4 regions of the Micromonospora sp. CNZ322 genome follow, and region 4 is predicted to be linked to each of the others. Evidence: riboswitches for the same ligand, from Rfam matches in the RefSeq annotation. Region 4 holds a riboswitch; each other region holds the start of a gene.
What was found. A riboswitch is a leader RNA that binds a small molecule or an ion and turns the genes downstream of it on or off. The one in region 4 is predicted to bind cyclic di-AMP.

Region 1: another riboswitch for cyclic di-AMP. It lies ahead of FB453_RS16705 (C39 family peptidase); the one in region 4 lies ahead of FB453_RS20010 (coiled-coil domain-containing protein).
Region 2: another riboswitch for cyclic di-AMP. It lies ahead of FB453_RS19110 (C40 family peptidase); the one in region 4 lies ahead of FB453_RS20010 (coiled-coil domain-containing protein).
Region 3: another riboswitch for cyclic di-AMP. It lies ahead of FB453_RS04745 (coiled-coil domain-containing protein); the one in region 4 lies ahead of FB453_RS20010 (coiled-coil domain-containing protein).

The regions. Positions count from the first base shown of each region.
Region 1 is NZ_VITD01000006.1:175,571-182,561, reverse strand. Features, by position in the region: gene FB453_RS16725 (ABC transporter ATP-binding protein) at 1-201, shown strand, start outside; gene FB453_RS16720 (bifunctional cytidylyltransferase/SDR family oxidoreductase) at 348-1,865, shown strand; gene FB453_RS16715 (CDP-glycerol glycerophosphotransferase family protein) at 1,899-3,569, shown strand; gene FB453_RS16710 (alpha/beta fold hydrolase) at 3,618-4,364, opposite strand; gene FB453_RS16705 (C39 family peptidase) at 4,488-5,336, opposite strand; cyclic di-AMP (ydaO/yuaA leader) riboswitch at 5,569-5,709, opposite strand; gene FB453_RS16700 (hypothetical protein) at 5,994-6,764, opposite strand; gene FB453_RS16695 (hypothetical protein) at 6,897-6,991, opposite strand, start outside.
Region 2 is NZ_VITD01000007.1:290,238-297,228, reverse strand. Features, by position in the region: gene FB453_RS19140 (BTAD domain-containing putative transcriptional regulator) at 1-823, opposite strand, end outside; gene FB453_RS19135 (LD-carboxypeptidase) at 1,075-2,013, shown strand; gene FB453_RS19130 (2'-5' RNA ligase family protein) at 2,175-2,765, shown strand; tRNA gene FB453_RS19125 (tRNA-Gly) at 2,866-2,939, opposite strand; gene FB453_RS19120 (pyridoxamine 5'-phosphate oxidase family protein) at 3,193-3,750, opposite strand; gene dcd (dCTP deaminase) at 3,850-4,428, shown strand; gene FB453_RS19110 (C40 family peptidase) at 4,493-5,533, opposite strand; cyclic di-AMP (ydaO/yuaA leader) riboswitch at 5,547-5,683, opposite strand; gene FB453_RS19105 (peptidoglycan recognition protein family protein) at 5,919-6,991, shown strand, end outside.
Region 3 is NZ_VITD01000001.1:1,014,593-1,021,583, forward strand. Features, by position in the region: gene FB453_RS04720 (heavy metal translocating P-type ATPase) at 1-1,372, opposite strand, end outside; gene FB453_RS04725 (hypothetical protein) at 1,385-2,332, opposite strand; gene FB453_RS04730 (heavy-metal-associated domain-containing protein) at 2,346-2,555, opposite strand; gene FB453_RS04735 (metal-sensitive transcriptional regulator) at 2,650-2,946, shown strand; gene FB453_RS04740 (YibE/F family protein) at 3,245-4,615, shown strand; cyclic di-AMP (ydaO/yuaA leader) riboswitch at 4,782-4,912, shown strand; gene FB453_RS04745 (coiled-coil domain-containing protein) at 4,917-5,936, shown strand; gene FB453_RS04750 (carbonic anhydrase) at 5,993-6,730, opposite strand; gene FB453_RS04755 (helix-turn-helix transcriptional regulator) at 6,957-6,991, shown strand, end outside.
Region 4 is NZ_VITD01000008.1:107,316-114,306, reverse strand. Features, by position in the region: gene FB453_RS20040 (hypothetical protein) at 91-489, opposite strand; gene FB453_RS34280 (hypothetical protein) at 659-799, opposite strand; gene FB453_RS20035 (STAS domain-containing protein) at 1,186-1,548, shown strand; gene surE (5'/3'-nucleotidase SurE) at 1,567-2,394, opposite strand; gene FB453_RS20025 (1-phosphofructokinase family hexose kinase) at 2,391-3,368, opposite strand; gene FB453_RS20020 (SRPBCC family protein) at 3,557-4,021, shown strand; gene FB453_RS20015 (DUF2269 domain-containing protein) at 4,042-4,551, opposite strand; gene FB453_RS20010 (coiled-coil domain-containing protein) at 4,709-5,773, opposite strand; cyclic di-AMP (ydaO/yuaA leader) riboswitch at 5,779-5,910, opposite strand; gene FB453_RS20005 (cation diffusion facilitator family transporter) at 6,029-6,946, opposite strand.

The DNA.
Region 1 (6,991 bases), on a different contig from region 4:
AAGGGCTTCCGCAGGCGCAGCGAGCAGCGGGTGCGGGAGCTGCGGGAGGGCGCGGGGACGGTGTTCCTGGTCAGCCACCAGCTCTCCTCCGTACGGGACACCTGCGAACGGACGATCTGGCTGGAATCGGGCGTCATCCGGATGGATGGCCCCACCGACGAGGTCATCCGGGCGTACGAGGCATACGCGAACAGCAAGTAGAGTTCCGGCGAACGTCCGGCATCGACATGGCACCCGAGGACCGCGTCGCCCGCGTTGGGGCGACGCGGTCCGCGCGTTAAGGTTCATTCCGTCGCCGCTCGGGCGGAACCTTCCGTTAACGCATCCCTGAGAGTGAGGATCCGGCAATGACGCAGGACCAGACCCCTGGCCCGGACGCCGAAGCGGAGACCCCGACGCCGTGGCGGCCCTCGCGGACAGTGGCGGTGGTTCTGGCCGGCGGCACCGGGACGCGGCTGGGGCTCGGCATCCCGAAGCAGCTGCTGAAGATCGCCGGTAAGCCGATCATCGAGCACACCCTCGCGGTCTTCGAGGCGGCACCGGAGATCGACGAGATCATCGTGCTGATGGCCACCGGCCACGTCAAGGACGCCCAGCAGATCGTCGAGAAGGCCGGCCTGCGCAAGGTCACCAAGGTGATCGAGGGCGGTGACACCCGCAACGCCACCACCCGGATCGCCCTGGACGCGGTCGGCCCGGAAGACTGCAACATCCTCTTCCACGACGCGGTACGCCCGCTGCTCAGCGGCCGGATCGTGCGCGAGTGCGTCAACGCGCTCTGGAGTTACGACGCCGTGGACGTGGCCATCCCCTCCGCGGACACGATCATCCAGGTCGACGACAACGACTGCATCACCGACATCCCGGTGCGCTCCCGGCTGCGCCGTGGTCAGACCCCGCAGGCGTTCCGCTCCCCCACGATCCGGGCGGCGTACCAGATCGCCGAGGACGACCCGGACTTCGCCGCCACCGACGACTGTGGCGTGGTGCTGCGCTACCTTCCCGGCACCCCGATCAAGGTGATCGACGGTTCGGACGAGAACATCAAGGTCACCCACCCGGTCGACGTGCACCTGGCGGACAAGCTCTTCCAGCTCGCCGCCGCGCAGGCGCCCCGACTGACCGACCACCGCAGCTACAGCGAGGAGCTGACCGGCCGGACCATCGTGGTGTTCGGCGGCAGCTACGGCATCGGCCACGAGTTGGCTGAGCTGGCCCGGCGCTACGGCGCCCAGGTCTTTCCGTTCAGCCGTTCCAGCACGGGCACCCACGTGGAGCGGGCCGAGGACGTCGAGGCCGCGCTGACGACCGCCTTCGAGGCCACCGGCCGGATCGACCACGTGGTGGTCACCGCCGGCATCCTGGAGAAGGGCGCCCTCGCCGAGATGGACGAGGAGACCATGGACCGGGTGCTCCAGGTCAACTTCGTCGGCCCGGTGACCATCGCCCGCCAGGCCCTCCCGTACCTGCAGCAGACCAAGGGCCAGTTGCTGCTCTACACCTCCAGCTCCTACACCCGGGGCCGGGCCCGCTACGCGCTCTACTCGGCCACCAAGGCCGCCCTGGTCAACCTCACCCAGGCGCTCGCCGACGAGTGGGCCGACGTGGGCGTCCGCGTCAACTGCATCAACCCGGAGCGCACCGCCACGCCGATGCGGACGCGGGCCTTCGGCGAGGAGCCGGAGCACACCCTGCTCGCCGCGGAGGCCGTCGCCCAGTCGTCGCTGGACGTGCTGATCTCCGACCTGACCGGTCAGGTGATCGACGTACGCCGGGCACCCGGTGACGGGCCCACGCCGAGCGTGCCGGCGCAGTCCGGGTCGGGTCGGGTCGAGACGCCGGCCGGCGCGACGTCCGCGAACTGACGCCGACGGCTGCGGAACCACGAACGGAGCGACATGCGCGGCGACCTGGTCCGAAAACTGGCCGCCCGGTGCCTGACCACCGGGTTGGCCGTGCTGGCCTTTGTCGTGCTGGCGCTGACCGACGCCACCGGCTGGGGGCTGGCGTTGGCCGTCGCCGCGCTGGCCGCCTCGGCCGCCGAGCAGCGGATCCGGCCCGGCGCCGACCTGGTGGCGGAGACCACGTTGATCGCCGCGGCGATCCTGGTCGGTTACTCCCGGCGGCTGGACGACGGGCTCAACCTCGCGCTGGTCGCCACGGGGCTGGTCCTGCTGGGGCTGGTGCTGCTGGTGGGGCCGCTGCGCACCGCCGGCGGTCTGGAGATCCGGGCGGCCAACCTGCCGGTACGCGCCTGGACGCCGCTGATCGCCGACCGGCTCGGCACGGCCCTGCTCGGGCTGCTCGCCGCCCTGGCGCTCGCCGCCGCGCTCGCCCTGCCGACCGGTGTGGCGCTGGCCGCCAGCCTGCTGGTCGGCGGGGGCGCCGGTGCGGTCGCACTGGACCTCGCCCGGCGGCGGTTCCGGCCGCGGGCCGGTGGCGGGTCGGTGACCGCCGCGCTGCGCCAGCACCAGCCGGAGTTCCTGCTCTACTTCTCCGCGCCTCCCGGCTCGGAATACCAGGTCACCATGTGGCTGCCGTACCTGGAACGGATCGGCCGGCCGTTCCTGGTCGTGCTGCGTGAGCCGGAGTTCCTGGCGCCGATCGCGGCAGCCACCGACGCGCCGGTGGTCTACTGCCCCACCCTGCGGGCGATAGACGAGGCGTTGGTGCCGAGCCTGCGGGCGGCGTTCTACGTCAACCACGGTGCGAAGAACAGCCACTGCGTCCGATTCACCCAGCTCACCCACATCCAGCTGCACCACGGCGACAGCGACAAGGCGCCGAGCGCCAACCCGGTGTCGGGGATTTTCGATCGGATCTTCGTGGCCGGACAGGCGGCGATCGACCGGTACGCCCGCGCCGGAGTGCAGATCCCGGCGGACAAGTTCGTGGTGGTGGGTCGCCCACAGGTCGAGTCGATCGAGGTACGCCCGGAGCCCGCGAAAGGGTTGGCGCACCCGACGGTGCTCTACACGCCGACCTGGACCGGGCACCACGCCGACGCCGACTACTGCTCGCTGCCGGTGGCCGAAAGCCTGCTGCGCCGACTGTTGGAGCGCGGCGCGACGGTGATCCTGCGGGCCCACCCGTACACCGCGCAGAACCCGGCATCAGCCCGACAACTGGGCCGCCTGACCGAGTTGCTCGTCGCCGACCGGGCCCGCACCGGCCGCCAGCACGTGGTCGGAGCGGCGGCTCGGGAGCTGAGCCTGACCGAGTGCGTCAACTCCGCCGACGCGCTGGTCTCCGACGTGTCCGGCGTGATCTCGGACTTCCTCTACTCCGGCAAGCCGTACGCGGTCACCGACATGGGCGACGAGGGCGACCGGTTCGTGGAGCGGTTCCCGCTGGCCGGGTCGAGTTACGTGCTGCGCCGGGACATGTCCAACGTGGACGAGGTGCTGACCGCACTGCTGGACACCGATCCGCTGGCCGAGGCCCGCTGGGCCACCCGCCGCCGCTACCTGGGTGACTTCCCGGCCGAGTCGTACGCTGAGGCGTTCCTGACCGCTGCCCGCCGGGAGCTGGCACCGGCTGAGACACTGACCGCGTCCACACCGGCGTAGGGCCTGTTTCATAAGGGCGGTCGAGCCGAGGCCGGCCGCCCTGACCGCTCAGCGGTACGGGTCGAGCAGCGCCAGCACCGCTGCCGGGTCCTCCACGTGCGCGTTGTGCCCGAGACCGGGCAGCGTGGCGACCGGTACGCCGTACTCCTTGAGCTGTTCGTCGGTGACCATCGGATCGTTCTCCCCGCGCGCCAGCACCACCGGCACGTCGGTCGCCGCCAGAAGCGCGGCCAGGTCGGGCTCGCCGACGGCGAAGGCGGTCGGGTCCATGGCGAGGCGCCACCGGCCGTCAACCTGGCGCAGGCCGGCGTCCACCACCGGGTGGTCCGGCGGGACCAGGCCGGCCAGACCGGAGACCCGCAGGTAGCGGCGAGCCGCCTCGGTGCGGCTGGCGAACCAGCTCACCGGGCGGGCGGCGACCTCGGCCGCGCGGGTCAGCTCAGCGGGTGACCAGAGCGCCTTGATGCCCAGCCCGACCACCGCGTCCACCGGCGTTCCGGCGTCGCGGGCGGCCAGCGCCAGGCCGACCACCCCACCCAGCGAGTGTCCGAGCACGACCAGCCGGTCGTCGGGGGCGAGGGCCTGCGCGACCTGCTGGGCGAAGCCCGCGAAGGAGTACGCCGGCAGCGGCGACGCCCAGCCGTGGCCGGCGAGGTCCGGTGCCAGCCACCGCCCGGGCCAGTGCTGCTCAAGGTACGGGGCCCAGGGCAACCACACGTCCCCGGTCGCTCCCATGCCGTGCAGCAGCAGCAGAACCGGCCTGCGGCCGGCGTGACCACCCGTCTTCTCCACCACGGCCGCAGTCTCCCACGGTTCACGGCCAGGTACGAGAGCCGTCGATGACGGACCGCGCTGACAAACGCCGCGGGCGCCGGCCCCTTGTGGGAGACGGTGCCCGCGGCGGTCAGCGTGCCCGGGTCAGGCGGAGTAGCCCCGGCTGGTGATCCAGTTGGCCAGGTCGATCGTGGTGATCCAGTACGACGGGTCGGCCGGGTTCGCCGAGTCGGCGATCCGTACGGTGCGACCGTTGTCCTTGTAGCCCACCACGGCGATGTAGTGCCCGCCGCCGTAGGAGTGCCAGCCGCCGTCGGTGTCGGTGGCGTCCCCGACGACGTTGGCCACCACGCCCCGGCCGTCGGTGATGGCCTTCACCACGTCGGCCTGGAGGCGGTCCATCTGTGCCGGGCTGGGCGCGCCGGGGAACATCCGGGTCCGGTACGGGGAGCCCTTCACCTCGGCGTTGAGCACCCGGGTGGTGTCCTCGGCCGAGTTGGTGCCCATCTCGGTGGTGCCCAGCTCGGCGCCGAGCTGCTCCTGGGTGCGGTCGATGCCGGCGGCGCTGAGCGCGTTCCGGGTGGCCGCCGGGCCGCAGTTGTAGTACGTGTTCTGCGCCTCGTAGTCGTAGTCGAGCACCTTGGTCGCGGGCGGCTTCGGCCGCTCTGGCTTCCGGGTCAGGTCGGGGTTGCTGCTGGCCTTCGCGGCGGGCGACGCGGCGCTGGTGGCCGGGGCGGCCGTGGTCGGCACGGCGCTGGCCGAGGGGGACGCGTCCCGAGCCTCGCCGCGGGAGGCGGCGACGTCGCTGCGCATCTCGGCGACAGTGGTCGCGGTGCGCTGGCCGGCCGGGGCGTCGTCGGCAGTGGTGAGCAGGGCGCCGGTGGTGGTGGCGATCGCGAGGGCCGCGGCGGAGGCGGCGACGATCTGGTACGGGCGCTCGGTGGCGAGACGGCGGAGCTGACGCTGCAGGGTGTGCTTCACGGGGTCCTCCACGGATCGGGGGGAGAGCGGCACCCGGGGCCGGACCGGCATCCGGGCAGGCGCCAGCGCGCGGACCGTGGTCCGCGGATGGTGAACCGCTCAGGGGAACGCCCGGCGCGGCCGGGCGGGGAAGGCGATGACCCGGGAGGTCAGCTCACCGTGACTGGACGAATGAGCGGGTGCACCGCCGCGCCGTGGAGGCGAGGGAACAACCGAGGGGTGGAAAGGTGCTGCACGAGGATGGGACTCCTTCCGACACCGCCTACCGGGTTAGCTGACGGATTCGGGCGGGAAGACGCCCTACCGCGGGCCGTGGCTCGCGGATTCACCCCGGACTTACTGGTGGGTCCCCGGTTCGTTGATCACGATTAAGCGGGTCGATGCGGCGTCGCGTCTTGCGATCGGTTACCGCACCGGACGGGACGACACTACTGGCGTCTCAACCCCCTGCCAAGCCAGGTTCACCTGCGTAAACCCCCATCGGCGCGACAATTTCTGCGTGTATTGGCGATGATGTGACTCGATGGGACAACCGGTTACGGCGACGCCTGCGGGCGACAACCGGACAGGCCGCAAAAAACGCGACCACAATCGCGGGAACAATCCCGCCGATCGTGCCGGCCGTCCCATTTCGCGATCAGGTGACCGGCCTCACATCACGGATTGGGCTCAACCCACCCGGGCCGGGCGCCACCGTGCCACGACGGCGGGACGCAGCGCCCCGGCCACCGTGCGGCGCGCGGGGACCAGGGTCGGGCGGAGCCGGGCCGCCGCCGCGTACGCCTCCTCGGCGAGGGCACGAGCCGACTCGGCGGCCAACTCCGCGTCGCGCCAGGCGGCCCGCTCACGGTCGGCGGCCACCTGGTAGTCGGCCAGCCGCGCATCCCGGACCACCCGGCTGATCAGCACCTCCTGCTCGACCGGGTGTCGCCGGGGATCCCAGCCGCGCCGGTGCCCGAACACGTCGCCGAGCTGCGCCATGGTCAGGTCGCCCCGCCAGTACGCCGCCATCGCCGCCCGGTGCAGATAGCGTTCCCGGGCGGCGTACTCGGCGGGGGTGTGCCGGGTCTGCGGGGTGGGCAACGCCCCGGCGCCGGCGAAGCGACGCGCGGCGGTGTCCGCCTCGTCGTACCGGATGCTGGCCTGCTCCAGCTGCTCCTGAGCAGTCAGCCAGGCGGCACGCCACCGCTTGGCGGTGGTGGCCGCACCGGCCGCGGCGACGGCCACCTCCTCGGCGTAGCGGCGCATGTCGACGGCCTCGGCGGCGGCCAGCTCCCGAGCAGTGGGCCCGGCCGGGAGCGGGTCGTCAGTGGGCCGGTCCCGTTCGGGGCGGGCGGCCAGCACGGCGAGCAGGCCCAGGGTCAGCAGGAACAGCGTCGACCAGATGGCGGCGGCCTGCGGCACCTCGGTCACGAACTGGTAGAAGACGACGGTCTCCATGGTCGGCACCTCGGGGAGAGAGCAGTGCGATGGGGAGCCGCGCGACCAGCGGGCCACGGCGGGCCACGGGTCGGCGGGTCAGGGAGCGGGTGGGTCGACAGGGAGCGGTGTCGGGACGGTCGTCCCGGTGGCTCAGCGACCGGGTGGGGCCCGGGAAACCCGACCGCCCGCTGCGTCGACGAGGGACAGCCGGTCGGATTCGGCCGCACGGACCGGCAGCACGCCGG
Region 2 (6,991 bases), on a different contig from region 4:
CGACGAGCGCGCCGACCTCGGCGACGGCCTCGTCCTTACCGATGAAGCTGCTCAACTCGGCGCGAAGGTTGGTCTTCCGGTTCTCCTCGCGGCGTTGCACCTCACCCCGCAGGAGCGCGACGTGCAACGCCGCGAGTTCCGGTGAGGGATCGACGCCCAGCGCGTCGGCCAGGGCCTCGCTCGTGCGCTGATACACGAGCAGCGCCTCGTTGTCTCGGCCGCTCGCCGCGAGGGCCCGCATCAACGCGAGAACCAGCCGTTCCCGCACCGGGTGCGCGGCCACCAGGTCGGTCAGCTCCGCGACCAGCTCCGGCCCGCGGCCGAGGCTGACCTCCACGTCGAAGCGATCCTCCAGGGCGGTCAGACGCAGCCTGTCGAATCGGGTGACCGCCGCGTCGAGCGCGATGCTGTCGACAAGACCGACGTCCTGCATCGCCGCACCGCGCCACAGGTCGAGGGCCTCGCGCAGCCGCCGTACCCGCTGCGGGCCCTCGTCATCGCGAGCCAGGCCAACGAGGCGTTCGAACCGTACGGCGTCGACGACGTCGGGTCCGACCAGCAACCGGTAACCGTCCGTCTGTCCCTCGATCGACCCCTCCGGCAGCGCCTTCCGCAGCCGGGAAACCAGGCGGTGCAGGGCGTTCGCCGCGTCGGAGGGCGGATGTTCGCCCCAGATCCAGTCGACGAGGGTCCCCTTCGGGACCACGTGGCCCGGGTTGAGCGCGAGGGCGGTCAACAGCCCGCGCAGCCGCGCGCCCGGCACGTCAATGAGGGTGCCGACGTCCGTGCGAACCTCGAATGGACCAAGCATCCCGACCTGCACCTGGCAGATCTTGCCATGAACATGAGAAGCGTCCGTGTCGCCCGCCAGCGGCTGTCGGGGCGGAGGAGAAACGCGTGAAGCTCCTGGAGCCCGTTCCGAAATGAGATGCGCACCGGCTGGCCGACCTGTTGGATCTCGACATGGCGCATGAGTTCGTTCGTCCTCGGAAAGCACGCCCGGGGGACCACCTCGCGGTCCTCTCGCCGTCCTTCGCTGCGCCCGGTGCCTATCCCGGGATCCACGAGCAGGCCATGCGACGGCTTGCCGACCTGACCGGCCTCGTCCCGGTCGAATACCCCACCACCCGCCAGGTGGGTGCGAGCGCGGCAGCGCGGGCGGCGGACATCAACGCCGCCTTCGCGGACCCCCAGGTACGCGGCATTCTCGCCGTCATCGGCGGCGACGACCAGATCACCGTCATCCCCCACCTGGACGGCGACCTGGCCCGCGCCGACCCGAAGCCGTTCCTCGGCACCAGCGACAACACCAACCTGCACCACTGGCTCTGTGGCCTCGGCATCGCCAGCTTCTACGGCGGATCCTCCCAGGTGCACCTCGGCCCCGGGCCTGCCGTCGACGACATCCACGTCCGGTCGCTGCGGGCGGCACTGCTCACCGGGGAACGGCTGGAGATCACCGACCCGGGTGAGTCCGAGGACATCGGCATCGACTGGGCAGACCCGCAGGCGTTGAAGTCGTTCGGAGAGCGCGAACCGACGGAGCCGTGGAGCTGGTACGGGCCGCCCCGCGCGGTCACCGGCCCCACCTGGGGTGGCTGCCTGGAGGTCATCCAGTGGATCCTGACGGCGGGACGCTTCCCCTTTTCCCCGGAGGCCCTGCACGGTGGGGTGCTGATCATCGAGACGTCGGAGGAACTTCTCCCCGCACGCGAAGTCGGCTGGATCGTCCGATCACTGGGTGAACGCGGCTTCCTCAGCGCCGTCGACGCGGTCCTGGTCGCCCGTCCGCCGGTCTCCGACCACACCCGTCGACCCCCGGCCGCCGATCGGGCACGGCTACGCGAGCAGCAGCGCGACACTGTCGTCGACGTGGTGAGCCGATACAACCCCGAGGCGGTCGTCTGCGTCGGGGTCCCATTCGGCCACACCAAACCACAGTGGATCCTTCCCCACGGCGGCCCGATCACCGTCGACGGCGTGGAACGCCGGATCTTCGCCGACTACCGATAGGGCCGTCCTTCCTCGCCGCACGAACGTGGTCCCGAGACTGAGAACGGGAGCTTGCACACCACGCCCGTCGACTCTGCTGTTGGCCGAGCTCGATGCCGTTCTGTGGGTGCGGCGTCCTCCTGCGGCGGGCTGCGAATCCGGTGGACCGGCACCCATCGTCGTTGGAAACTGCGGGGATGGAACCGACACAGACGGCCCTCATCGTGCCGATACCCGAGGCCGAGGAGGCGGTGGGCCGGTTCCGGGCATCGCTCGACCGGGCCGCCGGGTGGGGCGTGCCAGCGCACGTGACAGTCCTCTACCCGTTCCTGCCCCCGCAGCAGATCGATGAGCAGGTCTTGGCGGTGCTGCGCGAGACCATTGCCGGGATACCGCGGTTCGAGGTCGCACTGACGCACGTCGGCTGGTTTGGTGACACGGTCGTCTGGCTTGCTCCGCAGCCAGATCGCCCGTTCCGGCAGCTCACTGCGGCGGTGTGGCAACAGTTTCCCGAGGCGCCGCCTTATGCCGGGGCGCACGGTGACGTGGTGCCACACCTGACCATCGGTCACGACGCCGCCAAGCCCACGCTGAGCCACGCCGCGGAAACCATCTCCGCACACCTGCCGATCCGCACAGCCGTCGACCGGGTCCGGCTCATCGCCGGAACGCCGGACGTCAGCCCTTGGCGCACCGTCTGCGAGATCCCGCTGAGCGACACACCATCTGCGCCGGCTGGTACGGGATTCGAAGCGGCCCCAGTGAGAAGTTGAGGCCCGGCACGTGGTCCCGTTGCTGGGCCGCCGGGTGCTCGTGGTCCAGGAACATCGAAGGCCCTGACCGGGACTCACGTCCTGATCAGGGCCTTCGCAGTGGAGCGGGTGACGGGAATCGAACCCGCACTGTCAGCTTGGGAAGCTGATGTTCTGCCATTGAACTACACCCGCAAGCGGCACCACTGTACCCGAGTCGTCGAACCCGTGCACCCAGGTACCCCCGCCGGCCGCAGGTGTCCCCGTACCGCTCCGCCCGGGTTGATCCACTCGGCTTTCTGGAAGTCGGGGCATCCGGAGCGCTGGGACACCGCGATTTTCTTGAAGTCGAGTTGATCACCGCAGGCGGCGGGCGGCGGTCTGGTACGGGTGCCCTGGTGCCGGCTCCGTTACGACGGAGCCGGCACCGATGATCTTCCGGCCGTGGTCAGGCGGCCGTGCACTGGACGTCACGGCTGAGGCGGGTCGGGCGGGCCTGCGGGACGGCGAGGGGCGCGGCCACCGCCGACGGGGCGTTTGGGTCGAGCCAGACCCGAACGGCCGGCCGACCCGGCGCGAGGCCCGGGATGCCAGCGATGTGCTGCTCGCGGCGGGTGAGCATGGCCACGTCGACCGTGAACTCGAAGAGCCGCCAGTCGACCTGCGGCTCGGCCCGGGCGCTGTGCGCCAACTGCGCCACGAGGACCGGATCGGTCACCGGACGGGCACGCCCCGCCACGTACGCCTCGTCGTCGCTCTCCTCCGCGGGGAACGAGTGCAGCGCGTAACGGCCGTCACGTTCGAGGTCGCGGCGCTTGGGCGAGTCGATGATGAAGCAGAACAGCCCCTCGGCGGTGATGACCGGGGAGACCGGATGGACGCGGGGCCCGCCGTCGGCACGGACCGTGGCCAGATAGCCGAAGCCCGGCCCGTATTGCTGGAGGAGAACGCGGATCCCGTCGGCGAGTCGGGGCTCGTCGGCGGCGAATTCGGACCAGGAAGCCATGTGGGCATTCTATCGAACAAATGTACGAGCAGCGACCTCGACGCGCTGGTCACCGGCACCGAATCCGGGCACTTTTGGCTACGCGGCTATGGTGGTCCGATGCTGCTCTCCGACCGTGACCTGGTCTCCGAGATCAAGGCCGGCACGCTGGGCTTGGAGCCGTTCGAGCCCACCCTGGTCCAACCGTCCAGCATCGACGTCCGACTCGACCGGCTGTTCCGGGTCTTCAACAACCACCTCTACACCCACATCGATCCCGCGATGCAGCAGGACGACCTGACCTCGGCGGTCGAGGTCCCCGACGGCGAGCCGTTCGTGCTGCACCCGGGGGAGTTCGTGCTCGCCTCGACGCTGGAGGTCATCTCGCTGGGTGACCAGCTCGCCGGCCGACTTGAGGGCAAGAGCTCCCTGGGCCGGCTCGGGCTGCTCACGCACTCCACCGCCGGCTTCATCGACCCGGGCTTCTCCGGTCACGTGACGCTGGAGCTCTCGAACGTGGCGAACCTGCCGATCACCCTGTGGCCGGGCATGAAGATCGGGCAGCTCTGCATCTTCCGGCTCTCCTCACCGGCCGAGCACCCGTACGGCTCGGTGGTCTACGGCTCGCGCTACCAGGGCCAGCGGGGGCCGACGCCCAGCCGCGCCTGGCAGCACTGGCGCACCTGGCCAACCCGCTGAGCTAGAACCGAGACGACGAGGGCCCGCCGCGACCGATCGCGACGGGCCCTTCGATCACTCGGGGTCAGCCTGGACGGCCATAGCTGTGGATCGGGCCGTCGTCGACCTTCTTCATCTTGACCGGCTGGCCGGCCTGCGAGGCGTGCACCACCCAGCCGCCGCCGACGTACATGCCGACGTGGTGGATGTCGCTGTAGTAGAAGACCAGGTCGCCGGGGCGCAGGTCTCCCTTGCTGACGTTCTTGGTGACCCGGCTCTGTGCGGCGGCGTTGTGCGGCAGCGACACGCCGGCCTTCGCCCAGGCGGCCAGCATCAGCCCGGAGCAGTCGTACGAGTTCGGGCCCTCGGCACCCCAGACGTAGGGCTTGCCGATCTGCGCACAGGCGAACTTGACAGCGGTGCCCGCGGCGCCGCCGGGGTAGCTGCCCGGGCAGGGCGCCGGGCGCAGCGGACCGCCGCCGCCGCTGCCGTACACCTTGAGGCGCAACTTCTGTAGGCGGTCGATCTCGTCGTTGATCTGCTTCTTCTTCGCCGCCAGCTGAGCTTCCGTGCGGCTCAGCTGGGCCACCATCTCGTCCAGTGGCGCCTTCTGCGCGGCCAACTGGTCGCGCAGGTCGGCCACCTGGCGTACGTCCTTCTGCTGGTTGTGCGCGAAGCGGTCGAGCATTTCCAGCTGGCCGACCACCTCGCTGGGCGACCGGCTACCCAGCATCGCGTTGACGGTCGAGACGTTCTCACCCATGTAGGCGCGCACGGCCAGGGCGCTGACCTTGTTCATCGCGGCGTCGACCTGGCGCTCGAGCGGAGTGATCCGGGCGGCCAGCGCGTCGGCCTGCTTGCGCTTCGCGGCGAGGTCGGTGCGGGTGGCGTTGTGCCGTTCGATGATCGGTTCGAGCTTGTTCCAGTCGGCGTCGATCTGGCGCTCGATCTCGGCGACGGACGGGTCGGCGTGAGCCGCCGTGGCACTGCCGGTCAGAACGACGGCGATGCCGGCCAGCGCGGCGAGTGCGGTGGTGAAGCGGGACCAGCGTGGGCGCGGCACGATCGACGCCGGGCCGGCTGATGCCGACCGCTCGGACGACGGCCGCGGGGCATGGAGTGCCACCGGGGTTCCGTACTCCTTCTTCCTGACCGCCTACCGGGTTAGCTGACGGGTTCGGGCGGGAAGTCGGCGCCCTACCGCAGTGGCTGCGGATTCACCCCGAGGGACCTGGGTCCCCGGTTCGTTTCGGAAACGACTCGGCGGTGTCGGTCCGTTACCGCCCGGGCTGGGCGGAGCTGCTGTCGGGCCGACGAATGACCAGAGTAGAGACGCTTGTTACCGATCCGCAACCCGTGCGGCAGTGACACTCCGTACGGATTGGACTAGGTCACCGACCGTGTGTGAAGAATTCTTTCCGCATGCTTCGATAGATGGAAAGGTATTGACGCGACCTCCCGGACGGCGCGATGGTGACCTGACCTCACTCCGCGAGAATCTAGGGGGTTCGATGCACCATCCAACCCTGTCGACCGGCTGGCGCGCGCTGCTCGCCGTCACAGTGATCGCCGCCGCGACCACTGTGCCACTCTCCGTCGACCCGGCCGCCGCCGCGCCCACCACCGACCGCCAGCAGCAGTACGCCGCAGCGGCCACCGAGTACGGCGTGCCGGCCGTCGTGCTGCTCGGCGTCTCCTACCTGGAGTCGCGCTGGGACACCAACGCCGGCACACCGAGCACCAGTGGCGGCTACGGCCCGATGCACCTGACCGACGCCCGGCACGTGGCCGCCCTACCCGGGCGCGGCCACCACGACGCCGGTGCCGAGGACCCACGCGGCGACGACTCCCGTCCCACCCGGGTGCCCGCGCCCCGGCCGGTCGAGGCACCCGCGCCGTCCACCGCCGCGTTGCAGACCGTCGACACCGCCGCCACGCTGACCGGCGCCACCCCCGAGGCACTGCGCACCGACGCGGGCCTCAACATCCGGGGTGGGGCTGCGCTGCTGAGCGCGTACCAGAGGGATCTGGGCGCGCCGGTCGGCGCGGACACCGACCCGGCGGCCTGGTACGGCGCGGTCGCCCGCTACTCGGGCGCGGACAGCGCCGACGCCGCGGCGGCCTTCGCCGACGAGGTCTTCACCACCATCGGCGCGGGCGAAGTCCGGGTGACCGACGACGGCCAGCGGATCACCCTGCCGGCCCGTGTGGTGCGGCCCGAGCGTTCCTGGTTGGACCGGCTGGGCCTGCGCCGCCTGGCCCGCCCGGACGGGGTGGAGTGCCCCCGCACCATCTCCTGCGAGTGGATCCCGGCGCCCTACGAAGCGTTCGGCGACGGGGACTACGGCAACCACGACCTCTCCGATCGACCCGCCCGGCAGAAGATCGAGTACATAGTCATCCACGACACCGAGGCGAGTTGGGCCACGACCCTGAAACTCGTCCAGGACCCGACCTACGTGAGCTGGCACTACTCGCTGCGCTCGGTCGACGGGCACATCGCGCAGCACGTGAAGACCAAGGACGTCGGCTGGCACGCCGGCAACTGGTACGTCAACGCGAAGTCGATCGGGCTGGAACACGA
Region 3 (6,991 bases), on a different contig from region 4:
TCGCCGGCACCACGTCCACCAGTGTCATCCGGCCGGTCGTCACGGTGCCGGTCTTGTCGAGCACCACGGTGTCCACCCGGCGGGTCGACTCCAGCACCTCCGGGCCCTTGATCAGCACGCCGAGCTGGGCGCCCCGACCGGTGCCGACCAGCAGCGCGGTCGGGGTGGCCAGGCCGAGCGCGCACGGACAGGCGATGATCAGCACGGCCACGGCGGCGGTGAACGCGGCGGTCGGGCCGGCCCCGGTGCCGAGCCACCAGCCGAGCGTGCCGACGGCGAGGGTGATGACGATCGGCACGAAGAACCCGGAGATCCGGTCCGCCAGCCGCTGCACGGCCGCCTTGCCGCTCTGCGCCTGCTCCACCAGGTCGGCCATCCGGGAGAGCTGGGTGTCCGCGCCGACCCGGGTGGCGGTGACGATCAACCGCCCACCCGCGTTGATCGTGGCGCCGACCACGCCGTCACCCGGGGCGACCTCGACCGGCACCGACTCACCGGTGAGCATGCTGGCGTCGACAGCGGAGGTGCCCTCGTCGACCACCCCATCGGTGGCGATCTTCTCCCCGGGGCGGACCACGAACCGGTCACCGACGGCGAGCCGGTCCACGGGGATCAGGGTCTCCACGCCGTCACGCAGCACCGTCACGTCCTTGGCGCCGAGGTCGAGCAGGGCGCGCAGGGCGGCGCCGGCCGTCCGCTTGGACCGGGCCTCGAAGTAGCGACCGGCCAGGATGAACACGGTGACCCCGGCGGCCGCCTCCAGGTAGATGTTGCCGGCGCCGTCGGTCCGGGTGATGTCGAAGCGGAACGGGTGCGTCATCCCGGGCATCCCCGCGTCACCGAGGAAGAGCGCCCAGAGCGACCAGCCGAACGCGGCCAGGGTGCCGAGCGACACCAGGGTGTCCATGGTCGCCGCGCCGTGCCGCAGGTTGGTCCAGGCGGCCCGGTGGAACGGCAGCCCACCCCAGACCACCACCGGGGCGGCCAGGGTCAGCGACAACCACTGCCAGTAGTCGAACTGCCAGGCCGGGACCATGGCCAGCAGGACCACCGGCACGCTCAGGACCACCGACACCCAGAGCCGGGTACGCGGTCCCCGCAACGGGTCCACCGGGGGTTCCGCGCTGGGCGGGGCCGGCAGCGCCGCCGTGTAACCGGTCTTCTGCACGGTCCCGATCAGGTCGTCCGGCGTGACCCCGTCGGCGTACCGGACGGTCGCCTTCTCGGTGGCGTAGTTGACGGTGGCGCTCACCCCGTCCATCCGGTTGAGCTTCTTCTCGATCCGGGCGGCGCACGCGGCGCAGGTCATCCCGCCGATCGCCAGTTCGATCCGGTTCGGCGCCTCAGGTAGCGGTCTGCTGGTGGTGGTCATCGTCTGGTCCCGTCAGTTGTGTCCGTGCCCGGGGGTGCCGTGGTCGGTCCCGCCGGTCGGTGCGGGTCCGCTCGGAGTGGGGACGTCTCCGGTCGGGGCGGCGCCGGCGACCACTGTGAACTCGGCGGTGTGCACCCTCCCGCCGTGTTGGAAGTCGAGGTAGAGCCGGTAGCTGCCGGCCGAGGGCACCTCGGCGAGGAAGGTGACGGCCGGACCGGGCCGGGTGCGGCCATCGCCGGGCGTCCCGTCCGGGTGCACGTGCAGGTACGCCAGATCACCCCGACGTAGTGCCACCAGGTGCCCGTACGCGCCCAGGTAGGGCTCCAGGTCGGTGACCGGCTGCCCGTCCCGGGTGACGGTCAGGGTCAGCGACGACGTGCGGCCGGGCTGCGGCGCACCGGTCAGGGTGACCGTGTAGCCGTCGACGGTGGTGCTGGTCGCTGGGGCGGGCAACGGCCGTTCGGTCAACTCGCCGGGGACGGTCACGTCCACGCCGAGGGTCAGCGACTCACCCCCGGTCGGGGCGAAGTCGGCGAACGCCCGCCACTGCCCGGGGCCGGCCAGCGGGGTGTCGACCCGCCAGGTGCCGTCCGGGGCAAGCTCGGGGTGGACGTGACGGAAGCCGGAGAGGTCCCGACGGGCGACGATCAGGTGCATCTGCTTGTCGTGCGCCACGTCGTAGCGGGTGACCGGGCGGCCGTCCGGGCCGGCGATCCGGAAGGCGAACTCGCCGGCCTGGGCGGCGACCGGTTGGAGGGTGTAGCCCTTGTCGGAGACGAGCAGGCCGCCGGGGAGCCGGTCGGCCGCCTCGTCGTGCTCGCCCGTCGCATGGGCGGCGTCGCCGTCGTGCCGGCCCTCGACCACCGGGGCGCGGTCGACCACCCGGCCGACCCCGTACGTCGCGCCGAACACCGCCGCGAGGCCCACGGCGAACCCGGCCAGTCTCGTCACGGTACGCACGCCGACCCGCCGATCACGCGTCGACGAGGTCGTAGCCGGCCTCGTCGACTGCGGCTCGGACAACCGCGGTGTCCAGCGGCTGATCACTGCTGACGGTGACCCGGCCGGCCGCTAGGTCGACCTGGACGTCACGCACGCCCGCGATGGCGCCGACCTCGGCGCTCACCGCGCTGACGCAGTGCCCACAGGTCATGCCCTGGACCTGGTACGTCGTGTTGACCATTGGATCGTCTCCTTTGCAGTACCGGTACCCGGTGGGGGTATCTCAACAGAACCGACCGTACCATACCCCCTAGGGGTACGCTATCCTGGTGGACATGACCGCACCCACCCCGATCCGCGGATACACCGCCAGCAAGGACCAGCTGCTCGCGCGGCTCCGCCGCGTCGAGGGGCAGGTCAGGGGCATCGAGAAGATGGTCGACGACGACCGCTACTGCATCGACGTGCTCACCCAGATCTCCGCCATCCAGGCCGCCCTCGACAAGGTGGCCCTCGGGCTGCTCGACGGGCACGCCCGGCACTGCATGCACGAGGGCGCCGCCGAGGGTCGGGCCGACGAGATGGCCACCGAGATGATGGCGGCGGTCGGCCGGCTCATGAAGCGCGGCTGACCGCCCGAGGTCCGCCGCGCGGGCGGTTCGGCCGCCCGACACTCCGCCACGACCTGCAGGCCCCGGGAGGGCTGGCTAGCATCTCCCACGATGGCCCTCCGAATGCCGCTGCGCAGTCGGGCACCCGCGCCGCCACGTCGTGGCGTCGCCCCCGGCCGACCGGGCCGAGCACTGACCGTCCGTGATCAAGCGGTCGTCAGGCAGCGATCCGCCCCGCCGTCCGCCGCGTTTCCACCGCAACGGTGAACCGCCAGGCCCGCTGACCCGTATCCCGCACCGGATCGTTGGGAGTCTCGCTTTGGGTTCCGACCACACTCACAGTGCTCCGTCCGCCCCACCAAGGGTGAGACGGATCCTCGTCGTGACGGTGGTACCCCTCTTCGTCGCCACAGTGCTGGCAGCGGTGCTGCTCTGGCCGCGCGGCGGGTCACCGCAGACCGATGGTGGCGCGGACGTGCCGCGCTACCCCGGCACCGTCACCCGGGTGGTGAGCGAGCCGTGCCCGCCGGTGCCGTCAGTTCCCGAGGGCACACCGAGGGTCGGCGACGGGCGGTGCGGCACTGTTGACGTGCGGGTGGACGACGGGCCGACCGCCGGCCAGCAGGTACGGACACCGGTGCCCGACGGGCCCGGCGCACCCCGGGTCGACGTCGGCGACGAGGTCATCCTGGTCGAGCTGGCCGACCCGACCGATCCCACCACCAGCAACTGGAACATCGCCGAGCACCAACGCGGCACCCCGATGGTGTGGCTGGCGGTGATCTTCGCGGCCGCGATCGTCGCGTTCGGTCGGTGGCGAGGCCTGGCCGCGCTCGCCGGACTGGCCGCCAGCTTCGCCATCCTGCTCACCTTCGTGCTGCCGGGCATCAGCGCCGGCAAACCACCGCTGCTGGTGGCGGTGGTCGGTGCGGCCCTGATCATGTTCGTGGTGCTCTATCTGACCCACGGGGTCACCGCACAGACCTCGGTCGCGGTGCTCGGCACCCTGGGCAGCCTCGTGCTGACCGGCGTGCTCGCCACCATCGCCACGGCCGCGACCCACCTCACCGGCTTCGGCAGCGAGGACGCCACCACCCTGTCAATGTTCCAGGGCGACGTGGACCTGCACGGCCTGCTGCTCGCCGGGATCATCATCGGATCGCTCGGGGTGCTCGACGACGTGACGGTCACCCAGGCGGCCACCGTCACCGAACTGGCGAACGCCAACCCCGGGCTGACCCGGTTGCAGCTGTACCGTGCCGCCACCCGGGTAGGCCGCGCGCACATCGCCTCCACTGTCAACACCATCGTGCTGGCGTACGCAGGCGCGTCACTGCCCCTGCTGCTCCTGCTCACCGCCGACTCGCGACCGATCGGGCAGATCCTCACCAGTGAGTTCCTCGCGCAGGAGATCGTCCGCAGCGCAGTCGCCACCCTCGGTCTGATCGCTGCCGTGCCGCTGACCACCGGGCTGGCCGCGGTGGTGACCGCCGCCGGGCGTACAGCTGCCACGGCATCCACCGACGCTCCCGCGCCCCGGCCCCAGCCGGACCGCAGCGAGGCACTGGCCGCACTCAGCTCACCGCGAACGGCCAGCTCCGACGAGCCGGCCCGGACGCGGACCGCACCCCCATCCGAGGCCACCGACCGGTGGCCGGAGTCGAACAGGAGCACGGATACGGCATGGTGACACTCCTCAGCGTGACCAGATCGGGCATCCACCCTGAGAACCGCGTCACTGGTCACTCAACGCTATGGCGAAATGACGCTTTTGGTCGGCATCCAGGCGTAGCTCACCCGGTCGACTCTCGGGTAACCTCGCTGCCGGTTACCGATGAAGGCGCGAAGCGGCGCCTGCGGTGCCACCGCCCAATCGCCAGCCGGCGAGCCGGGGACCCAGGTGCCTGGGGTGAATCCGCGTCAGCGGTAGGGGCCACTTCCGCCCCGAACCCGTCAGCTAACCCGGTCGGCGGTCGACGGAAGGGAACATTGTGACGGCACCCCTACGCCGCTGGTTGACTCCCGTGGTGGCCGTGATCGCCGCACTGACCGTGCTCGCCGGGCCGCTCCCGGCGCACGCCGCCCCGACGACCCCCACACCGTCCGGGCACGAGGAGGACGGCGAGCCCAAGCTGCTCAACGACGTCATCGAGCAGGCCAACCGCGACTACTCCGCCGCAAAGTCCAAGCTGGACAAGTCCAAGAAGCGGCAGGGCGAGTTGGCCGCAGAGGTCGACCGGGCAAAGGCCGACCTGGACGCGTTGGCCCCACAGGTCGGGCAGATCGCCGCCCAGGCGTACCGGACCGGCCGGATCGGCGCGGTCGCGATGCTGCTGGAGAGCGATGCTCCCGACTCGTTCGTCCAGCGCGCCGGGATGCTCGACGAGATGAACATGGTCAACGAGAAGAAGCTCTCCGAGGTCAACGAGGTGAAGGCCCGCGCCGAGCAGGCCAAGCTGGCCCTCGACACCGAGGTCCGCGAGCAGCAGAAGCAGACCGCCCTGATGGCGAAGCGCAAGAGCGAGGCCGACAAGGCGCTCTCCCTCGTCGGCGGCAAGGGTTTCACCGGCGGCCTGGTGGATGCCACCTCCAAGGTCGCGAAGATCGGCCCGGGTCGCACGGCCGACGGTGACTGGAAGCCCCAGTCGTGCAGCGAGAACGACCCCACCACGTCCGGCTGCATCACGCCGCGCACGCTGCACGCGTACAAGGAGGTCAAGGCGGCCGGCTTCAACCGGTTCGTCGGCTGCTACCGCCCTGGCGGGCCGTGGGAGCACCCGAAGGGCCGCGCCTGCGACTGGTCGCTACAGAAGAGCGGGTTCTCCCCGTGGCACAACAACGACACCCGGACGTACGGCAACAACGTCGCCGCGTTCCTCATCCGTAACGCCGACCGGCTCGGCATCTACTACGTGATCTGGAACCGGCAGATCTGGTTCCCGGCCACCGGCTGGAGTTCGTACAGCGGGCCGTCGAACCACACCGATCACGTCCACATGTCGCTGCTCTGACCCGCACGATCCCCGTCGAGGGCCGTTCCGCGTGACGCGGAGCGGCCCTCGTCGCGTCAGACGGTGGCAGGCGCGGCCGGGTCGGTCGACTCGGGTGATCCGGCCGGGATCTCCAACGTCGCGAGGCCGGCCGGTACGACGGCCACCGGGCGCACCGCTCCGGCGGCCAGCCGGTAGGACATTCCCACCACCGCGCACCGCTCCCGCGCCACAGCGTCGGCGAGCACGGGAGACTGCCCGAGCAACGTCTCGACGGTCTGGGCGATGTGGATGTCGACGATGCCGTCGATGTCGTCCACGCCCTCGGCCGCGGCCCGGCGCAGGCTGGGCAGCACGGCGTCGACCACCGCGCGCAGGTGGCCACTCGGCGCGGTACCGGTCGCGGCGGACTCCCGGGCGGCCTGCACCGCACCGCACGAGTCGTGGCCGAGCACCACCACCAGCGGCGTGCCGAGGACGGTCACCGCGTACTCGACGCTGCCGAGCACCTCGGGGCCGGCGGTGTGCCCGGCGGTGCGAACCACGAACAGGTCGCCCAGACCCCGGTCGAAGATGATCTCGGCGGCCAGCCGTGAGTCGGAGCAGCCGACGATCACCGCGAACGGGTGTTGCCCGTCGGCCACGGCGGCCCGGTGCCCGGCGTCCTGGTTGGGGTGGCGTGGGGCGCCATCGACGAAGCGCCGGTTGCCGGCGACCAGCTCGGCGTACGCCCGGGTCGGCTCACTGAGCGTGGTGGCCCGGTCGGTGGTCCGCTGCGGACCCGGCTGACCGCCGGAGCTCCCGGTATGACTCATCCCGCACCTCGTCTCGACGCATCTGACCTGGTCAAACCGGCTTTCCGCCGGCCGGGCGGCGGGCGCTGGCTCGTGCTCCACCGTCACACGCACCGTAAGATGCGTCAAGGTATGCGTGATTTAGATTTCATACGTTGACTCCGGGCACCCCCTGGGCAATCTTCCCGGGGCAGGGCGGACCAGACTCTCGCGAAGGCAGGCGGACATCCGGAAAGGCGGTCACACGATGGCGAGCACGGTGACGGACGACACCGGCGGCGG
Region 4 (6,991 bases):
GGTCCGGCACCCGGCGGACCGGGTCCACCCCAGCACCACCACGGGCCCCGCTCGACCTGAGTCGATCGGGGCCCGTGGTGGTGCTGTCGTTCAGATGGCGGGGGAGTTGGGGCGGTCGACGTCGACGAACTCCACGTCGTCGACGGCACGGTCGTCCCGGCTGCCGGCGGCCCGCGCGGCGGAGCCGACGGCCCAGCCGACAGCCGCGCCGACGAGCGCGGCGCCGATCAGGAGCGTCCAGGGCAGTGCCGGCTGGCGCCCGGCGAGCGCGTCGAAGGCCAGCGAGGCTCGGCGTCGCGCCTCCTCGGCCGCGGATCCCACCAGGTCACCCGCCCCGTCGGCGAGGTCGCTGCTGTTCTGGCGGGCCGAACGGGCGGTGTCCCGCACACTGTCTCCGGCATAGCTGACGGCCGAGAGCAGGTGCTCCCAGGCCTGGTCCGCGATCCGCTCCGGCTTGCTGCGGCGGTCCAGCAGGTTGGTTCCGAACATCGTGGTTACCTCCTCGGGTGCCGAAGCCGCCGGCCACTTCGGACTTCGGCGTCTTTCCAGCGCGTCACGGTGTCGCCTACCCCGCAGTGCCCCGCGTCAGCCGGACGCAAACCCCGACCTCCGCGGAGCACCGGTAGCTCGGCGCGCCGGAACCCGGCGCGCCACCGACTCAGCGCACCGCTGACACGGCGACCCCGCGGGCGAAGTCGTCGTCATCGTCGTCATCGTCGCCCCCGCCACCGAAACCGCAGGCCAAGACGAGGGCGAGCAGAACACCGACGCCGGCCAGCCCGGCAAGTCGCTTGATCATCGAAGATCCTCTCCGTCGCGGTGGTGTCCCGGCCGATGCTAGGGCGCATCGGCAACCGGGGACGCGGATCGCGACGGCCGGCGATGGGCGACACGCCGACGGCACACGGGGCAGGCGTACGTCATGGGCCGGTTGTCGGGCGCGCCGGGTCCGGACCGCTACCCTGGTTCGGCGGCGCGTCGGTCACGACCGATCGTCGATGGTCAGATAACGAAAAGTCTTGAGTAATCAGATACTGAAAAGTGCGGATATGGGTGGCTTTGTGGGCCCGGATCCGCGAATTGCTCATCCCGAGGGGTGGCGACCGAGGCCGTCGGAGGAATACTCTCGGTCGCGGCCCGCGTACTGATGAGGCGCCCGGGGGACGGGCGGGTGGAGGTGCTCGCGTGAGCCTGTCGATCGTGAAGTCGGTTCTGTCCGGTGGTGTCGTGGAAATCGCCCCAAGGGGTGAGATCGACGTCGACACAGCGTACGAGGTGCGCGAAGCGATCGCAGAGGTGCTGGCCAAGGGCCGCCCCCTGCGCATCGAACTCAACATGAGGTTGGTCACCTTCATCGACTCGGTCGGCATCAGCGCCATGGTCGCCGGCTTCCAGACAGCCGAGGTCAGCGACGTCAAGCTGGTGGTCACTGAGCCGAGCCGGTTCGTGCACCGGCAGCTCTGGGTGACCGGCCTGCTCGGCCTCTTCGGCGCCCCGGAGCCCTACTTCGCCGGTGCCGCCACCCCCGAGGTGCTGCCCGGCGCCTGAGCGCGCCGGGCGTCCCCGTCAGGGCTGCTCGTCCAGGCCGGTCAGGTCGATGTCGGTCGCCTCGGTGACCGCTCGGATGGCCGTCACCGACGCGTACCCGGCGGCCAGCAACGCCACGTCCGTGCCCGACTGTGCGGCCTGCCCCGGCTCCTCCAGCGAGGTACGGACGAACCCGTGGCCGGATTCGGCCACCGTCATCTGCACCTGGCCGAAGCTGGCCAGGGTGCCGCGCCGCACCCCGCGCAACTGCCCGTGCGGCAGGTCCGGGGTGTTCACGTTGAGCACGCTCTCCGTGGGCGCGGAGGTCAAGCGGGGGAGCAGGTCCAGGGCGACCCGCGCGGCGGTGCCCCAGTGCCGCTCGGCGTCGCGTACCCGCGCGGCGGCGTCCACGGCGGCGCCACCGCTCGCGGCCGTCGCCTCGCCGGCGGAGAGCACGTCGAGGGAGACCGCCATCGCCCGGCAGCCGTTGGTGGCGGCGGTGAACGCGGCGCCCACGGTCCCGGAGTGCAGCACCGCCCGGCCGGCGTTGGCGCCCCGGTTGATGCCGGAGAGCACCACCGACGGCGGTGGGCCGAACGCCCCGTGCAGGGCGATCAGCGTGATGAAGCCCGGGGACCCGGCGACCCCGTACGCCGGCACACCTGCCAGGTCCGGCAGCGGGTGGTCGTTCACGACGACCCGCCCGTCGCGCTCCATGGCGCTCATCGCGGCGCTGGTGCCGCTCGCCTCCTCCATCGGTGCGGCCACCACGACGTCCAGGCCCCGCTGCCGGGCAGCCCAGGCCAGCGCCTGGATGCCCGGCGCGGCGATCCCGTCGTCGTTGGTGATCAACACCCGCAGGGTCATCGCTCGACCACCCGGCCGGCCAACTCGTCCGGGGTGGTCCGCTCCTGTTGCCGGCTGTCCGCCGGCACCAGCCGGACCCGGTCCACCAGACCGGTGATCGAGTCCAGCCGCCCGGTGCCCAGGCCGTGCCGGGTCACGTTCAACGCCCCAGCGGCGGCGCCGGTGCGGATGGCGGTCCGAATGTCCCCGCCCCTGGCCACGACGGCCGCCACTCCGGCCGTCATCGAGTCGCCCGCGCCGCGCGGGTCGGCGGCCTCCAGCCGGGGCATTTCGACCTGGAACAGCTCCCCGTCGATGAGCGCCAACGCCGGCTGGTCGGCGCGGCTCACCACCACCGTCTCGGCGCCGCCCGCGTGCAGCTCGTACATGGCCCGGGTCAGCTCCTCGGTGTCGTCGCTGCGGGCGCGGCCGTCGCGGATCAACTCCTCGTGACTCACCTTGAGGAAGAACACACCGCTCTCCAGCACCGAACCGAGGTGATCGCCGGAGAGGTCGACCACGACCCGTCCGCCGTTCGCGCCGAGGTCGGCGGCGAAGCGTCGGTACAGGTCGGCCGGTACGAGCCACGGTTCGTTCGGCCCACTGAGGATGCTCACCGAGGCGCGCAGGCCCTCGCCGAGGGCGAGGTTGTACAGCTCGTCGATCTCGTGCCGGCTCAGCGGCTGCCCGGGCACGTCGGCGATCTCCTGCCGGGAGCCCTCGCGGCGATCGTGTACGTACCCGCCGCTGCCGGAGTCACGGACCACCACCTTGAGGTCCACGCCCTCGCTGACCAGCAGCGGCTCCAGCACCTGGCCGATCTCACCGCCGAGGGCGGCGCAGAGCACCACGTCGACTCCGAGGGAGATCACCATCCGGGCCTGCCAGACGCCCTGCCCACCAGGGTGCAGGTGCAGCTCGGGGTGGTCGTTGGGCTGGTCCACCGTCACCGTCAGCTGTGGAGTGGGCGCGAAGACCATCACGTGCCCACTCATCGCTCGTCGCCGTTCATGCTGGCCGCCCTCCGGCACCTTCGGAAGATTTTGTACTAACCGACCTTAATGGCGCAGGTGGTGACAGGTCGTCGCATCGGCCCGGTCCGGAGCGGCGCTGAGGGCCCGGGGCGTTGCCAGCCAGACATCGGTACGGGACGATCGGGCGACCAACGACGGCGGGAGACGGTGTGCTCAGCAGCGATACCTTCAGCTACACCGTCCAGGCCCGGTGCTCACCTGCCGAGGCGGCAGCGTTGCTCAGCGACCTGACCCGGCAGGGCGAGCTGCATCCGCTGATCGTCCGGGTTCGTCGGGTGCCGCCCCGGCCCGGTGCCCAGGCCAGCTACACGATCAACGACCGGTTGGCGGCCGGTCCGCTGCGCTTCCGGACCACCTACCACGCGGACGTGCTGATCAGCGAGGCCGACGAGATCGTCATGGTTGCCCGCCAGTGGCCGGCCACCACCGTGCGAAACCACACCCGACTGCGCGCCGAGCCGGACGGCCTGGTCCGCATCGACGTCGAGATCACCCTGACCGCGCCGAGGCCCCTGTTCCGGTACGCGTTCCGCCAGGCCCAGGCCGCTCACCTCGCCCTCGCCACCCGGCTGGGCGCCGCCCTCGACCGCACTGGCAACCCCCCGCCCACCTGACCCGCGCCCGCGCCGCCCGCCTACTTCGTGGCTACAGCGCGATCACGGCTCGTGCGTGCGGGTCGGGTGGCGGGACGCCGGCCCCACGGCTTGTAGGTGGACAGCACCGTCGCGATGATCATCAGGCTGGTCGACACCGCCGGCGCGATGACCAGGTCGGCGCGATCCCGGGCGGGCAGGGCGGCGCCGACCGCTCCGGCGTGACGCAGGTTCGGGGTGAGCAGGAACAGCACCAGCCCGACCATCACCGTGGTGAGCACGAGCTTGACCAGCACCCAGCGGTGGCGCAGCAGACCCCACGGGGTGAGTAGCGAGCTGGCGACTCCGATCAGCCAGACCAGGACGCTCAGCGGCGCGAACAGCACCGTGCCGACCAGGGCCGTGACCGGATAGACCACCGCCGGGTCGGCACCTCGCTGCACGGCGATGCCGAGGGTGAGCAGCACCAGGTCGGCGCCGAGCCAGCCGAGCGAGGTGACGAGGTGCAGGGTGAGCAGCGCCTTGCGGGTGGTGGGTCGGATCCGAGGCATACCGCGATGCTGCCCGCCGACCGCGGCCGGGTCGTCCGACGAGCGACGACATCAGGGGTACGCCCGGCGACGTAGCCCGGCCCCGGACGCACGTGATGCCTGTGAGTCATCACGACGACTCACAGGCATCACGACGCGTGGGTCAGTAGACCGAGGGTCAGTAGACCGACAGGTGTACGTGGTTGGTGTGGTCGGTCGACGGGGTGCCGTGCGCCCCGCTGTACGACTTCCACCCGCTGCTGGGCAGCCAGATTTGCCTGTACCAGATCACGTAGAGCACGGCGAGCCGGTCCGCGTTGCGGATGAAGTACGCGGCCAGGTTGTTGCCGTACGTCTTGTCGCCGCCGGTGGCGTCCCCGCCGAAGCCGCCCTTCTGCGCCGCGAAGTCGCAGGCCCGGCCCTTCGGGTGTTCACCGGAGCCGCTGGGGCGGTGGCACGAGACGTACCGGGTGAATCCCGCGGCCTTGGCCTGGTTGAGCGCGTGCAGGGTGCGTGGGGTGATGCAGCCGCTGGCCGGGGTGGGGTCGTTGACGCTGCACGACTCGGAGGGCCAGGAGCCGTCGGAGTTGCGCGGCGCGGCCGTCGCGTTGGCGCTGGAGGTGCCCCGGTTGGAGCCGGTGTCGGCGGTGGTCTGCGGTTTGGGTGCGGTGGCCACGGTCAGGGCCCGTTCGGCCTGCTCCTTGCGCTTGGCCATCACCGCGACCTGCTTGCGCTGTTCGTTGATCTCGCCGTCCAGGCCGACGCGGGTGCGGTTGGCCTTGTCCTTGCTGTTCAGCAGGTCGCGCAGCACCCGGTCCTCGTTGGCGGCCACCGCGTCCAGCGCGGCCGCCCGGTCCATGAAGCCTTCCGGGGTGTTGCTGTTGAGCAGCGCCGACATCGCGCCGAGCCGACCGGTGCGGTAGGCCACTTCGGCGATCTCGCCGACCTTGCCGTTGCGCTGCTCGATCTCGACCTCGATGGTCTTCAGCTGGGTGGCGAGCTGCTTCTGCCGTTGCACGGAGGTGTCCAGGGCGCGCTTCGCGTCCAGGTAGCCCTTGCTGGCCGCCTCGAGTTGGGCCCGCAACGCCGGGGTGCCGCCCTCCTCGTCGGAGTCGGGTGCGGCGGCCCGCAGGCCGGTCGGGGGAGCGGCCGAGGCGGTGCCGGCCGGAAGCGCGACGCCGAGGGCGAACATCGCGACGATCAGGGCCGCCAGGCGGGCGGCGGGTGGTCGTGCTGGTGCCACTGCGCATGTCCTTCCGTCAGCCGCCGACCGGGTTAGCTGACGGGTTCGGGACGGAAGATCCCTACCGCTGACGCGGATACACCCCAGGAACATGGTTCCCCGGTTCGCCCAGTTGGGCGATTAGGCGGCGACCGCCACCGGCGCCGGGAGGGCGCCGCCTGGTGGAGGCCGGGACCGAGCCTACCGGTGCCGGTGGGGCCCCTGCAGCCATTGTGACGGACGGTGCGTGCGTCACCACGGAAAATTACGGCTCCGTCACCATTCGATGGAGCCACAGGCTCCAGAAGCGGCGCCGGGCTCGATCTGCAACGTCGCGTGCTCGATGCGGAAGTCGTCATGCAGGGCCGTACGCGCTGCGGTGAGCACCGCGCCGACCTCCGCGCCGGGCGCCATGGTCAGGTGAGCGGAGGCGACCTCCATGCCCGAGGTGAGTGTCCAGACGTGCAGGTCGTGCACCTCGACGACCCCGGGGACGGCGGCGAGCCGGTCGTGCACGGCCGTCACCTGGAGGTGCTCCGGGGCGGCCTGCACCAGGATGCGGATGGCGGCGCGGGCCAGTCGCCAGGTGCGCGGCAGGATGAACACGCCGATGGCGACCGCGACCAGGGGGTCGGCCCACCACCAGTCGGTGACGGTGATGAGCAGCGCCGCGCCGATGACGCCGAGCGAGCCGAGCAGGTCACCGAGCACCTCCAGGTAGGCGCCCTGGAGGTTGATGCTCTCCCGGGCCCCGGCGCGCAGCAGCGCGAAGGCGGCGATGTTCGCGAGCAGGCCGAGCACGGCCACCGCGAGCATCGGGCCGGCGATGACCTGGTGCGGGTCGCCGAAACGGCGGATCGCCTCGATCACCACGTAGATCGCGACGCCGGAGAGCAGGACGGCGTTGGCCAGCGCGGCGAGCACCTCGAGCCGGTAGAGCCCGAAGGTGCGTTGCGGGTCGCCGGTGGCCCGCCGGGTCGCCGTGATGGCAGCGAGCGCCATCCCGATGCCGAGCACGTCGGTGAACATGTGCCCGGCGTCGGAGAGTAGGGCGAGCGAGCCGGTGTGCAGGGCGGCCACCGCCTCGACCACCATCAGGGTGGCGAGCAACCCGAACGCCGCCCAGAGTCGACCTCGGTGCTGGTGTGCGGCATTGGCGACGGACCCATGGTGGTGGTCATGACCTGCGCCCACGAGAACCACCTTCCGCCGCTGGTCGGGACCCGGTCAAATGTATGC